2 regions of the Paraburkholderia sp. UCT2 genome follow, and region 1 is predicted to be linked to the other one. Evidence: riboswitches for the same ligand, from Rfam matches in the RefSeq annotation. Region 1 holds a riboswitch; the other holds the start of a gene.

Region 1 (6,895 bases):
GTGCCGCCCCAGCGGCCGATCGCGCTCCAGCCTTCGACGCAGATATGTCGCGTGATCTGCTCGGCATGTGGCAGCGCGTACAGCTCGGGCAGCGTCCACACGCGCTGGCCGGTTACGAGACCGCTCAGCTTCAATTGATAATCTGAGCCGTCGACGTGCGGCACGTCGTCGATGCCGTAGTACGCGTTGAATGGAAACGGCCGCGTGATCTGCGCTTCGGTGTAGGTCGGCGCGAGCTGCTTCGGATCGAACAGCGCGGCCTGCGCGCGATCGTTCAGCCGCGACACGGCGGTGAGAAAATGGTTCACGGAAGCGTCGTCGGTCAGCGAGCAGCCGGTCAGCATCGACAGGCCGCCGAGCGTCAGGAGCTGCTTGCCGAACAGGCGCCGCGACGGCATCGCCAGTTCGCGCTTCGCATCGAGCAGGATCGACGCGCGGTCGAGCTTGTGGCTCACACGATGTGTGGATGGGTCCGCTGGTTTCTCTATCGGCTTGTTCATGATTCGGTATCCGTTTGGAATTCGCGTTGCGATTTCATGAGCGTGAGCATGCGCGTGGGCAGCCGCGGGCTCAACGTCCGCGCAACATCGCGAGCAACGAGCGCGGCACGAGCGCGACCATCGCCAGATGCACGGCGAGAAACGCGGCCAGCAGCGACATCGCGCTGAAGTGCACGATGCGCGCGTTGTCGTAGCCGCCCATCAGTTCGCGCAGCAGCGGAAACTGCACCGACTTCCAGATCGCGAGCCCCGATAGCACGAGCACGATCAGATCGGCGATCGCGAACAGGTAGGCGAATTTCTGCACCGCGTTGTAGACGCGCAGATCGCCATGCGACAGCTTCCCGCGCAACGCGGCGACGAAATCGCGCAGTACCGCGCGCGGCGTCAGCGGCAGGTACTTGCGCACGAAGCGCCCGCTCGCGAGATTCAGCGCGACATACACGAGGCCGTTGAACACCAGCAGCCACATCGCCGCGAAGTGCCATTGCAGCGCGCCGCCGAGCCAGCCGCCCAGTGTGATCGCGGTCGGAAAGCTGAACGCCGGGAAGATCGGCGACGCGTCGTAGATGCGCCAGCCAGACAGCATCATCACGATCGCCGCGAGCGCATTCAGCCAATGCGTGATGCGCAGCCACAGCGGATGAATGACGCCGCGCTTCGGCGCGGCGGGCGCGGCGGGTGCGCTGGGGCGCAGGGCGTGGGGTGTGGACATGGGGCTCTCCTCGAGCAGCGGTAGTGAATGCGGCGCGCGCGAGGTCGATCAACGGCACGCGGGAAGGTCGGTCGCTTGCAGCACGTCGCCGCTCGCGTCGCTTTCGACGAACGCGACCACGCCGAAGCGGTCGGCGGCGTTGGCGCTCGGATCGGCTTGCGCATCGACGCTCGCAGCGTGTACATCGATGTCCTGATGAATCCGCGCGTGACCGGAGACGAGGGGCACCGGCCCGAACCAGGCGCGCACGACGCGCTCGTGATGCAGCGTCGCGCCGCGGTTTTCGCCCGCGCCGACCTGCGTCGTCAGCGCGTTCTCATAGATCGCGAGATAGGCGCTCAACGCACCCGTGGCGGCGGCTGCCGTCGTGCTGAACTGCGCATCGACATCGAACGCGCCGGGCGCACGCGGGCTCAGCGCAAGTGCGACGCTCGCCTGGGCGGGTTCGGCGACGAGCTCGTCGATGCGGCGCTCGAAACTGTCGCGTTGCGACCAGTCGCGCAGCTCGCGGCCGGCGACGAACACTTCCGGCGTATAGAGCGTGTGCGCGCCCGCGAGACGCGTCAGCGTTTGCTGACGTTCGGTGAAGCGATGCTGGGAAAAGCGGTCGGTCCAGCCGAGGCTGTTCCAGTAGTCGACGTGCAGCGCGAGCGGCACGATGCCGTGCGCGGTGCCGTCGCTTTTCCATTGACTGAGCCAGCGGTCGGCGGGCGGGCAGCTATCGCAGCCCTCGCTGCTGTACAGCTCGACGAGCGCGACGCGGTGCGCGGGGCTGTGCGTGGCGCATAGGGGCCCGGCCGCGTCGGCCGCACTGATGCCAGAACCGCTCAGCAGAAAAAGCGCGAGGCCGACGGCGGGCGTCGAAAAAGTCGTAAAGCGCTGAAGTATCGAGCGATTGTGCGCGGTCGACATGACGTGCTCCGATTGTAATCTGCACGTTTGTCGAGCCGCGCGGCCGGTTATGACAAGCCTCTTTTAATTTTTTTCCGGCGCGGGATGAGCCAGCCAAAGCTCGCCCGCGACTCAGTCGTAACTGACCACCACCGTCACGCGCGTGTCCGTATCGGTGCGCTTCGCGTTCAGCGACAGCACGCCGCCCGCGCGATCGACCGCGTAGTGGCCGTCGCGGGCCGTCGCGACGCGCCCTGTGCCATCGACGAAACGCGCCGCCACCAGATCGCGCGACTGCGTGCCGCCGTTCACTTCGAGCGCGACATCGGCCCCGCTGACGACGCCCGGCGGCGCGCTGAACGTCACCGTGCGCGAGAAGCGCTGACCCGCCACGCTCGCGCTACCGACGGCGACGCCAGGGGGCGCCGTATCCACGCTGATCTGCATCGGCGGCGCAACGATCATCCCCACGAACCGGATCACGCCGCCCGTCACCGTCGATGCCGCCGGCGCCGCCAGCGGCGCGGCAAGCAATGCCACCCCCGCGACTGTGCGACCGAACGTTCGCCACCGCCTGCTTTCCGCTTTCATGTGCACCTCTTTGTCAATCGGCGCGAGTCGCCTCGCGCCATTCACGCGCCATCCCGCGAATCGCTTCGCCGGAGTGCGGCCTTCGCTGCACTTTGTTTAACGGCAATCCTCTGACTGGCTTGAACGCAATGCGGACCACACCGCTTTCTTCTCGCACCGCACAAAAACGGCCAATCGACGGGCGCGACGTCGCAAACGGAGCTGCGTGAGACAGCGTGCTAACATCAAACTTTCGTCTCGCTGCTGCCGCGCGGCCTCACGCTCTGTCGCCCGGCACCTCTCGATCGCTGTTCCCCAACACCTGGTCGTTTTGCCCGTGACTGCTCTGCGTCGTCCGACTTTCCGTGCTCTCGCCCGCTTGCGCCCATGCCGCGCAGGCGAGTGCGCGCGCGCGGGCGTCGCGTCGCACGGCCCCGGCGAGACGTCCCGAACGGTCCCGCTTCACGCCGCCCGGCGCCCTCGCTGACGCAGCCCGCCAATACCCAGGGCCGCGTCGCCGGGCACCGGGCTCTCCCATTCGTCCACTCATCCGCCGACCACCCCATGGGTCGTTGCACGCGGCCATCCATGACCGCCTTATCCGGAGTCCTGATGATGAAGAAGATCAAAACCTGCTACCTGACCGAACTCGACGTGATGCGCCTCGAGAAATACGCGGCCACCGACGCCAAGTTGCAGCACATGCTCGACGATGTGCTCGAACGCGCGGTGATCGTCGACTCGCACGACATCCCCGCCGACGTCGTCACGATGAACTCGCAAGCCACGCTGAGCGACACGGCGAGCGGCGAACAGATGACGTGGACCGTCGTCTATCCGCCCAACGCCGATTTCGCGCAAGGGCGCCTGAACGTGTTCTCGCCGGCAGGCCTCGCGCTGCTCGGCGCGCGCCGCGGCGAGAGCATCCGCTTCACGCCACCCAGCGGCGATCAGAAAGTGCTCAAGCTCGACAAAATCCTGTATCAGCCTGAAGCCGCCGACGATTTTTCACTGTAAGGCGGCCGTTCCCTCGCTGTAAGTTGCCCTGTCTGATGCGGTCTCGAATCAAGCATAGGAGATGTCTGGTTTCATCCGGACCAGTTTTTTTTGAGTCATTCAGACAGGTTGCCAAACCGCGGGCGGCCGGTGTATCGTGTGCGCTGCTAACGCGGGGGTCCTGCGTAGCGCGGAGCTGGAGGTCCGTGTTGCGTGGGTGAGAAATACCCTTTGAACCTGATCTGGATAATGCCAGCGCAGGGAAGCGTACGGATTTCGCTCCAGCCTCAAGGGCCTCACCTCTCCGCGATTTCCGACTACTTCCATCTCGGTCTCCTGCTTAGCCGCCCCACTTTGTACGGAGACTTACATGAACGCCAACCCGAAGTTTATTTCCGCCGAAGCCCACGTGGACGAGGCCGCCGTCGCGCCGTTGCCGAATTCGCGCAAGGTCTACGTGACCGGCTCGCGCCCCGACATCCGCGTGCCGATGCGCGAAATCTCGCAGGCCGACACGCCCGACAGCTTCGGCGGCGAAAAGAATCCGCCGATCTACGTGTACGACACGTCGGGCGCCTACTCCGACCCGGACGCCAGGATCGACATCCGCGCGGGTCTGCCCGCGCTGCGCGAGGCGTGGATCGAGGAGCGCGGCGACACCGAGCCGCTGACCGGTCTGTCGAGCAGCTTCAGCCGCGAGCGCGCCGCCGATCCGGCCACCGCGCAGCTGCGTTTTCCGGGACTGCATCGCACGCCGCGCCGTGCAATTGCCGGCAGGAACGTGACGCAGATGCACTACGCGAAGCAAGGCATCATCACGCCGGAAATGGAATACATCGCGATTCGCGAAAACCAGCGCCGTGCCGAGTACCTCGAGACCTTGAAGACGAGCGGCCCGAACGGCGCGAAGCTCGCCGCGATGATGGGCCGTCAGCACCCCGGCCAGGCATTCGGCGCGAGCGCGTTCGGTCCGAACGGCCTCACCGAAATCACCGCGGAATTCGTGCGCGAGGAAATCGCGCGCGGCCGCGCGATCATCCCGAACAACATCAATCACCCGGAAAGCGAGCCGATGATCATCGGCCGCAACTTCCTCGTGAAGGTCAATGCGAACATCGGCAACTCGGCGGTGACATCGTCGATCGGCGAGGAAGTCGACAAGATGACGTGGGCGATCCGCTGGGGCGGCGACACGGTGATGGATCTGTCGACCGGCAAGCACATTCATGAAACGCGCGAATGGATCATCCGCAACAGCCCGGTGCCGATCGGCACGGTGCCGATCTATCAGGCGCTCGAAAAGGTCAACGGCAAGGCTGAAGACCTCACCTGGGAAATCTTCCGCGACACGCTGATCGAGCAGGCCGAGCAAGGCGTCGACTACTTCACGATCCACGCGGGCGTGCGTCTGCAATATGTGCCGCTCACGGCGAACCGGATGACCGGCATCGTGTCGCGCGGCGGCTCGATCATGGCGAAGTGGTGTCTCGCGCATCACAAGGAAAGCTTCCTGTACGAGCATTTCGAAGATATCTGCGAAATCATGAAGGCCTACGACGTGGCCTTCTCGCTCGGCGACGGCCTGCGTCCCGGCTCGATCTACGACGCGAACGACGAAGCGCAACTGGGCGAGCTGAAGACGCTCGGCGAACTCACGCAGATCGCGTGGAAGCACGACGTGCAGGTGATGATCGAAGGTCCGGGCCATGTGCCGATGCAGCTGATCAAGGAGAACATGGACCTGCAGCTCGACTGGTGCGACGAAGCGCCGTTCTACACGCTCGGGCCGCTGACCACCGACATCGCGCCGGGCTACGACCACATCACGTCGGGCATTGGCGCCGCGATGATCGGCTGGTTCGGCACCGCGATGCTGTGCTACGTGACGCCGAAGGAACACCTCGGTCTGCCGAACAAGGACGACGTGAAGACCGGCATCATCACGTACAAGCTCGCCGCGCATGCCGCCGATCTCGCGAAGGGTCATCCGGGTGCGCAGGTGCGCGACAACGCGCTGTCGAAGGCGCGCTTCGAATTCCGCTGGGAAGACCAGTTCAATCTCGGTCTCGACCCGGACAAGGCGCGCGAATTCCACGACGAAACGCTGCCGAAGGATTCGGCCAAGGTCGCGCATTTCTGCTCGATGTGCGGCCCGCACTTCTGCTCGATGAAGATCACCCAGGACGTACGCGAGTTCGCCGCGCAACAAGGCGTCACCGACGACGAAGCGCTGAAGAAAGGCATGGAGGTAAAGTCGATCGAGTTCATGAAGCAAGGCGCGGAGATTTATCAGCGGCAATAAGCGGGTTGCGCGATTCGCGCGAACCAGCAGTGCAGTATCGAAGCCCGCCGGCATGGCGGGCTTTTCTTTTCCACCGCATCGAGCAGGCACGTTGTGTGCTGAGAGAAGGAAACATCTGTTTCCAACAACGAGCGGAGTCAGCATCATGAAATCGATCCGTCATCTCGGTACTCGTCTTGGTACGGTCGCAGCCGCCCTTTCACTTGTCGCGGGTCTCGCGGCATGCGGCGACATGTCCCCACGCACACGCGATACCGCGATCGGCGCGGGTGTCGGCGGCGCCGCTGGCGCGGCGATCGGTGGCAGCGGCTTGTCGACGTTGGGCGGCGCGGCGGTAGGCGGCGTCATCGGTAACCAGGTCGGCAAGTGAGCGGCAAGTGAGCGTTGCGTCCGATGACGCGTCTAACGATTCATACAGGACAGCAAACCATTTTTTCGGACCACGATCCGGACTGCCGAGGGCGGCGGATGCGGTGCGCCCTCGTCCCGACAACGCACGTGGGAATAGGCTGAAATATGCGGTTGCGGTTTTGCCACAGCGCTGCCGCGGCAAGAGCGTAAGCTCCTCATAACGACGTCGCGCAAGGCGGCATCGGTTCATCGAGGAGCGCGCCATGAAGTCCCGCGTCGTCACCCATCGTTGCGTGGTGCGCCTCTCGACGCCACGCGATTCGTCCGGTTTTTCCGCGAGATTCGCGCGTCCCGCCACCGCGATTTGCGTGCTCGCCTCGAGTCTCTTTTTTGCAGGCTGCTATTACCCCGCCGGCTACTATCCCGCCGGCTATTACCCGTCGTACTATTCGACCGCGCCCGCGACCACAGCCGACCAAACCGCGCCGGCGACCGATCAACAGCAGCCGCCTCAAGCCCAGGCGCAAATGCAGGTCGCACCGCAAGACATGCCGCCCGGTTATGCGGTCC
Region 2 (6,895 bases), on a different contig from region 1:
CGAGCGCGCTGGTCGCTTCGTCGAGGAACAGGTAGTCCGGCTTGTGCAGCAGCACGCGCGCGGCGGCGAAGCGCTGCTGCTCACCCGGCGACAGCACGCGAGTCCAGTGCGCCGTTTCCTGCAGACGGTCCGCGTATTCCGACAGATGGCAGGTGATGAGCGCGTCGCGGCATTCGTCGTCGCCATAGGTGTCCGCCGCCGACGGATACGCGAGCGCCGCCTTCAGCGTGCCGATCGGCATGTAGCTGACCTGCGGGATGAACATCATGCGCGCGTTGACCGGTGCGTCGATCGAGCCGTCGCCGAACGGCCACAGGCCCGCGAGCGCGCGCATCAGCGTGCTCTTGCCGGCGCCCGACGGACCGCGCACGAGCCAGCGCGAGCCCGGCCGGATCGCGATATCGCGGATGCGCGACAGTGGGTTGCCATTGGGCAGCGCGAGCTGGAGGCTGTCGGTGGTAAGCGTGTTGCTGTCGACGAAATGCAGATTGATGCCGCCATGTTCCGTGGCAGGCGACACCGATTCCTTCAGACGCGGCGAATGCACGACGCGCTTGAATTCGCGCAACCGGTTCACGGTCGCGCGCCATTCGACGAGGCTCGTATAACTGTTGATGAACCACGAGAACGAATCGCTGACCGTGCCGAACGCGCTCGAAATCTGCATCAGCACGCCGAACGTGAACGCGCCCGCGAAGTAGCGCGGCGAGGCGACGACGATCGGGAAAATGATCGCGATCTGGCCGTAGAAGCTCAGCACGAAGGTGAGGCGCTTCGTGTACTTCATCACCTGCCACCAGTTGTCGCGGATGCGGCCGAACAGCGTGCGCGCGTTCGTCTTCTCGGTTTCCATGCCGTTGTAGAACGCGATCTGCTCGGCATTCTCACGCAGCCGGATCAAGCCGAAACGGAAATCGGCCTCGACTTTCTGCGCCTGATAGTTGATCGACACGAGCGGATGGCCGACCTTCTGCGTGATGAGCGAGCCGACCACCGCATACAGCGCGGCGGCCCACACCATGTAGCCGGGGATCTGCAGCGGCATGCCGCCGAGCGAGATGCTCAACGCGCCCGCGAGCGACCACAGGATCGTGATGAACGACACGAGCGTGACGACGGTCGACAGCAGATCGAGCGTTAGCGACAGCGTGGTGGTCGCGAACGACTGCAGGTCGTCGCTGATCCGCTGGTCGGGGTTGTCGGCGAGGCGGTCGCGCTCGATGCGGTAGAACGCGCTGTCGTTGAGCCACTCGTTCAGGTAGCGGGTGGTCAGCCACTGGCGCCAGCGGAAGCCGAGCATCTGGCGCAGATAGCGTCCGTACACGGCGAGGATGATGAAACCGAACGCGAGTCCGGTAAAGATCATCAGCAGGTGCGGGAAGTCGTGGACGTTCTTCGCCTGCAGCGCGTTGTAGAAGTCCCTGCTCCAGCTATTCAGGCGCACGTTGATCCAGACGACGAGCAGGTTCATCACGATGATCGTGACGAGCAGCCCCCACGCGATGCCTCGTTCCTCGGAAACCCAGTAGGGCTTGATCAGGGTCCACGCGGAGACCTTTTCGTCGGGCGGCAGCGCGGGGCTGGCGGAAGTATGTGGTGTCATGAGCGTCCTGATGAAGTGCTGACCCGAAGTGCCATTCCGGCGTACGGGTCCAATCTGGTTGACCCATGTCGGGCGATCCCGCGAACTGCAGGCCCCTTTGCGAGGGCGTGGCTGCCGCGGGTCTGCGATACCTGGCCGGGCATCGCACCATCACGCTCGATGAACGCGCGTCCGGACTGGCGCCCGATTCTGGCGTGACGCCCTTAAGCGAAAATTAATTTTCGGGGCCGGCATCCGCTGGGGTGCCGCCGCCACGCATGCGGCCACGAGCGCCGCGCGCGCCGCGTTTTTGCGGCACCGGTCACGGCATTGTGCCAGAGCGCCGGGCCGCTTCGCACCGGCATCTCGATAGACGGTGCCAGATCAAAATTGGGGTGGCGACCGTGGAGCGCTGGTTTGCGGGCGCCGCGCCTTTTATGGTCTAATGACCTTCGACGAAACAGGGGTGCTTCGCCCACAGGCGGCATGACTTTCATGCCGGGGCGGCGAGGCTGAGAGAGACCCTTTGCACCCGATCCGGGTAATACCGGCGCGGGAAGTTTCCGGAAGCAACCGTCTTCCATTCCCCGCCGGGCGGCGAGCGCAGCTCACATGTGCGCGTCGCGACCGGCCGGCTTCACCCGCCGGTTTCGTCCTGGGTACGTGCGTTTTTGGCCGTACGGAAAGGACTCGATGACCGCCTATTCTTCAGACATGCATTTTTCCCTTCGTCACGCCGCCTCGGGCGAGCCGTGCCGTTCTGGTTTTGCCCACCGCAGTCGAACGGAGCGCGCGCGATGAACCGTCCCGCCCGACCCGATTTCGCCGTGCTCGGCGGCGGCCTGTGCGGCCGGCTGGTCGCGTGGCGCCTCGCTGGCGACGGGCATCGCGTGGCGCTCTACGAGCGCGGCGATGCCACCGGTTCGCAGGCTGCCGCGTGGGTCGCCGCCGCGATGCTCGCGCCGCTGGCAGAGGCCGCGAGCGCCGAGCTGCTGATCACGCGGCTTGGCGCGAGTTCGCTCGAAAGCTGGCCGCGCGTGCTTGCCGAACTGCCGGAGCCGGTGTTTTTCCAGCGCAACGGCACGCTCGTCGTCTGGCATCACGCGGATCGCACCGAGGCGCCGCTATTCGAGCGGCGCGTGCGTGCGAACGCGCCGGCCGAGTTGCTCGACGGCGGCTTCGTCGCGTTGGCGGGTGCGCAGCTCGGCGCCGCCGAACCCGCGTTGGCCGGCCGCTTCAGCCAAGGCTGGCTGCTGCCGCGAGAAGGCCAGCTCGACAACCGCCAGGTGCTGTCCGCGCTCGCGGCCGGGCTTGCCGAGCGCGGCGTCGACACGCACTGGAACACGCCGATCGACGACGCGTCGCTGCCCGAGGCCGGCGTCACCATCGATTGCCGCGGGCTCGGCGCGAAGCCGGTGCTGCCGACGCTGCGCGGCATCCGCGGCGAAGTTGCGCGCGTGCATGCGCCTCACCTGCAGCTGACGCGCCCGGTGCGGCTACTGCATCCGCGTTACCCGCTGTATATCGCGCCGAAGCAGAACGGCCTCTACGTGATCGGCGCGACCGAGGTGGAGGGCGAGGACATGTCGCCCGTCAGCGTGCGTTCGGCGCTCGAGTTGCTGAGCGCGGCGTTTTCGGTGCACCCGGGCTTCGGCGAGGCGCGCATTCTCGAGCTGAATTCGCAGTGCCGGCCGACCTTGCCCGATCATCGTCCTGCGCTGCTGTGGGACGGCGCGCGCACGCTGCGCGTGAACGGCCTGTACCGGCACGGCTACATGATCGCGCCCGAAGTCGCCGACGAAGCCGTGCGCTTCGCGAGCGCGCTGCTCGACGGCCGCGTCGGTGATGCCGACGCATTCGCCGGCTGGCGGCGCGACTCACGCTGGAGCGAGCTGTTCCAGCAGCATTTCGCGCGCGAGCCGGCCCGAGCGTAGCGGCCAACGTGCCGCGCGCGATGCCGCTTGCGCCATCGATTGAACCGTATTCGAACACCATGGACATTCATATCAATCAGAAGCCGTTGTCGCTGCCCGAGGGCGCGACTGTCGCCGATGCGCTCGCCGCCTTTGGCGCGCGTCCGCCGTTCGCGGTCGCGCTCAACGGCGATTTCGTCGCGCGTGCGCAGCATGCGGCGCGCGCGTTGCAAACGGGCGACCGGCTCGACGTCGTGCAGCCGGTCGCGGGCGGCTGAGCGCGACCGCGCCAGCCTGTCGCTTACCGAACGCAACAACCGTCGCCGAAAACCCATTGCCGCAACGCGGTCGGTTCTAGCCGCGAGGGCAAACCAGGATGATGCAAATGACTTCTCACGAGACCGCCGACGCGCTGACGCTATACGGTCAAACTTTTGCAAGCCGCGTGCTGCTCGGCACATCGCGCTATCCGTCGCTGCAATCGCTGTCCGATTCGATCGACGCCGCGCGCCCCGGCATGGTGACGGTCGCGCTGCGCCGTCAGATGAACGAGGGCCACGCCGAAGCCGGCTTCTTCGATCTGCTCAAGCGCCATGGCGTGCCGCTCTTGCCGAACACGGCGGGTTGCCTGAGCGTCGGTGAAGCGGTGACAACCGCGCACATGGCGCGCGAAATCTTCGAGACCGAGTGGATCAAGCTCGAACTGATCGGCGACGACTACACACTGCAGCCCGACCCGGTCGGCCTGATCGAAGCCGCCGCGCGGCTCGTCAAGGATGGCTTCAAGGTGCTGCCGTACTGCACCGAAGATCTGGTGATCGGCCGCCGTCTGCTCGACGCCGGCTGCGAGGCGCTGATGCCGTGGGGCGCGCCGATCGGCACCGGCAAGGGCGTGATCAATCCATACGGGCTGCGCGTGTTGCGCGAGCGGCTGCCGGACGTGCCGCTGATCGTCGACGCCGGGCTCGGCGTGCCGTCGCATGCGGCCCAGGTGATGGAGTGGGGCTTCGACGGCGTGCTGCTGAACACGGCCGTGTCGCAGGCGACGCACCCCGACGCGATGGCGCGCGCGTTCGCGCTGGGCGTCGAGGCGGGTCGGCAAGCGTATCTCGCGGGCCCGATGGCCGAGCGCGAGAGCGCGCACGCGAGCACGCCGGTGATCGGCATGCCGTTCTGGCATCAGGATGGAGGTGCCGCATGACTCAGTCGTTGACGCTGAAGGACCGCGATCTGTTCTGGCCGACGGCCGACGAACTCATCGAAGCCGCCGAGCGCATCCGCGCGCGTCTCGGCGACTGGCCGCCGACGCACGCGCCGTGGCGCATCTGCCTGATCGCACCCGACGAACCGAACGGTGGCGACCTGATCGTGACCGCCGACGCACAGCAGCACGGCGAGCAAATCGCGCGCTGGCTGACGCGGGGTGCGGGCGTGATCGTCGCCGCGGAAAACCGCGCGACGCTGCATCTGGGCGGCGAGAAGTATGGCCTCGAAGGCCATCTGGCGGAAGACTGGATTCCCGCGCTTGCCGCGTTCCTCGACTGCGGTTTCGATCCGCACGACGCGCTGGTGCTCGCGCTCGCGTGGCGCGATGGCGACGAGACCCGCGCCGACGATGCTTTCCCGGCCGACCTCGCTCGCTTTCCGCGCCTTACCGACCTGCCGGCGGCACCCGCCAAGGCGTTCCCGCGCTGCCCGGCAAGGCTCGGCCTGTATCCGGTGTTGCCGACCGCGGACTGGGTCGAACGGGTGGTCGGCTTTGGCGTGAAGACGGTGCAGTTGCGCCGCAAGTCGGCCGAACCCGCCGACGAGCTGAAACGCGAAATCGCGCGCTGCGTGGCGGCCGGCCGCGCGCACGACGCGCAGGTGTTCATCAACGATCACTGGCTGGCGGCGCTCGAGGCGGGCGCATACGGCGTGCACCTCGGCCAGGAAGACGTGCATACCGCGGATCTGTCCGCGCTGGCCGACGCGGGCATCCGCCTGGGCCTGTCCACTCACGGCTTCTACGAGATGCTGAAGGCGCTGCATTTCCGGCCGAGCTACATTGCATTGGGCGCCGTGTTCCCGACCACGACCAAGGTCATGCCGACCGCGCCGCAGGGCTTGCGCCGCCTCGCACGCTATGTGCGGCTGCTCGACGGTGTGGTGCCGCTCGTCGCGATCGGCGGGATCGATCTGCAGGTGCTGCCTGACGTGCTCGCGACCGGTGTCGGCTGCGCGGCCGTGGTGCGCGCGGTGACGGAAGCGGCCGACCCGGCCGCCGCCGTTTCTGCACTGCAACACACGTTTACGCAATAATCGTCAGGCATAGTCAAGGAACGGGGCACCTCACGGCAGCTTTTGCACGATGGCCCTATAATTCGGCCTTCCCTGTAAAAGGATCGTCAGTTTGGTGCCTTCCTATCCCGAGACCTTACTTGAGCTGCGCGACGTCGACTTCGGTTACGGCGACCGGCTCGTCCTGTCGAATCTGAATCTGCGCTTTCGTCGCGGTCAGGTCGTCGCGGTCATGGGCGGCTCGGGTTGCGGCAAGACCACGGTGCTGCGGCTGATCGGCGGCCTCGTGCGCGCCCACCGCGGCCAGGTGCTGTTCCATGGCGAGGACATCGGCGAGCAGACGCGCGAAGGCCTTTACGCGCTGCGCCGCAAGATGGGCATGCTGTTCCAGTTCGGCGCGCTGTTCACCGACATGTCGGTGTTCGAAAACGTTGCCTTCTCGCTGCGCGAGCACACCGATCTCCCCGAAGAACTGCTGCGCGACCTCGTGCTGATGAAGCTCAACGCGGTCGGCCTGCGCGGCGCGCGCGACCTGCTGCCGTCCGAGATTTCCGGCGGCATGGCGCGACGCGTGGCGCTCGCGCGCGCAATCGCGCTCGACCCCGAACTGATGATGTACGACGAGCCGTTCGCCGGTCTCGACCCGATCTCGCTCGGCATCACCGCGAACCTGATCCGCACGCTGAACCGGGCGCTCGGCGCCACGTCGATTCTCGTCACGCACGACGTGCCGGAATCATTCGCGATCGCCGACTACGTGTACTTCCTGTCCAACGGCGGTGTGCTTGCCGAGGGCACGCCCGACGAACTGCGCGCGTCGACCGATCCGACCGTGCGGCAGTTCATCGACGGCGCGCCGGACGGCCCGTTCAGATTCCACTATCCGGCGCAGACGCCGCTCGAGGCGGACTTCGGCATGGGCGGAGGCCAGTCATGATCAGTACGATCGGGCGCTCGGTCATCACCGGGCTCGGCACCGCCGGCTACGCGACGCGCTTCTTCCTGCGGCTCGTGCTCGAATTTTTCCCGCTGCTGCGCCGCCCGCGTCTTGTCACGAAGCAGATCCACTTCGTCGGTAATTATTCGCTCGTGATCATCGCGGTGTCGGGGCTATTCGTCG

Evidence for each region. Region 1 has a riboswitch for thiamine pyrophosphate ahead of thiC (phosphomethylpyrimidine synthase ThiC). Riboswitches for the same ligand answer to the same signal wherever they lie in the genome.
Region 2: linked by a shared signal. The riboswitch ahead of F6X39_RS12470 (FAD-dependent oxidoreductase) and the one ahead of thiC (phosphomethylpyrimidine synthase ThiC) in region 1 are both predicted to bind thiamine pyrophosphate.

The regions. Positions count from the first base shown of each region.
Region 1 covers NZ_VZQO01000002.1:282,865-289,759, forward strand. The annotation lists gene F6X39_RS02955 (molybdopterin-dependent oxidoreductase) at 1-500, opposite strand, end outside; gene F6X39_RS02960 (cytochrome b/b6 domain-containing protein) at 571-1,215, opposite strand; gene F6X39_RS02965 (DUF1223 domain-containing protein) at 1,264-2,127, opposite strand; gene F6X39_RS02970 (hypothetical protein) at 2,239-2,697, opposite strand; gene F6X39_RS02975 (GreA/GreB family elongation factor) at 3,289-3,693, shown strand; TPP riboswitch at 3,837-3,954, shown strand; gene thiC (phosphomethylpyrimidine synthase ThiC) at 4,043-5,974, shown strand; gene F6X39_RS02985 (glycine zipper 2TM domain-containing protein) at 6,120-6,344, shown strand; gene F6X39_RS02990 (hypothetical protein) at 6,589-6,895, shown strand, end outside.
Region 2 covers NZ_VZQO01000012.1:79,728-86,622, forward strand. The annotation lists gene F6X39_RS12465 (ABC transporter ATP-binding protein/permease) at 1-1,603, opposite strand, end outside; TPP riboswitch at 2,035-2,158, shown strand; gene F6X39_RS12470 (FAD-dependent oxidoreductase) at 2,380-3,516, shown strand; gene thiS (sulfur carrier protein ThiS) at 3,576-3,773, shown strand; gene F6X39_RS12480 (thiazole synthase) at 3,881-4,696, shown strand; gene thiE (thiamine phosphate synthase) at 4,693-5,796, shown strand; gene F6X39_RS12490 (ABC transporter ATP-binding protein) at 5,888-6,712, shown strand; gene mlaE (lipid asymmetry maintenance ABC transporter permease subunit MlaE) at 6,709-6,895, shown strand, end outside.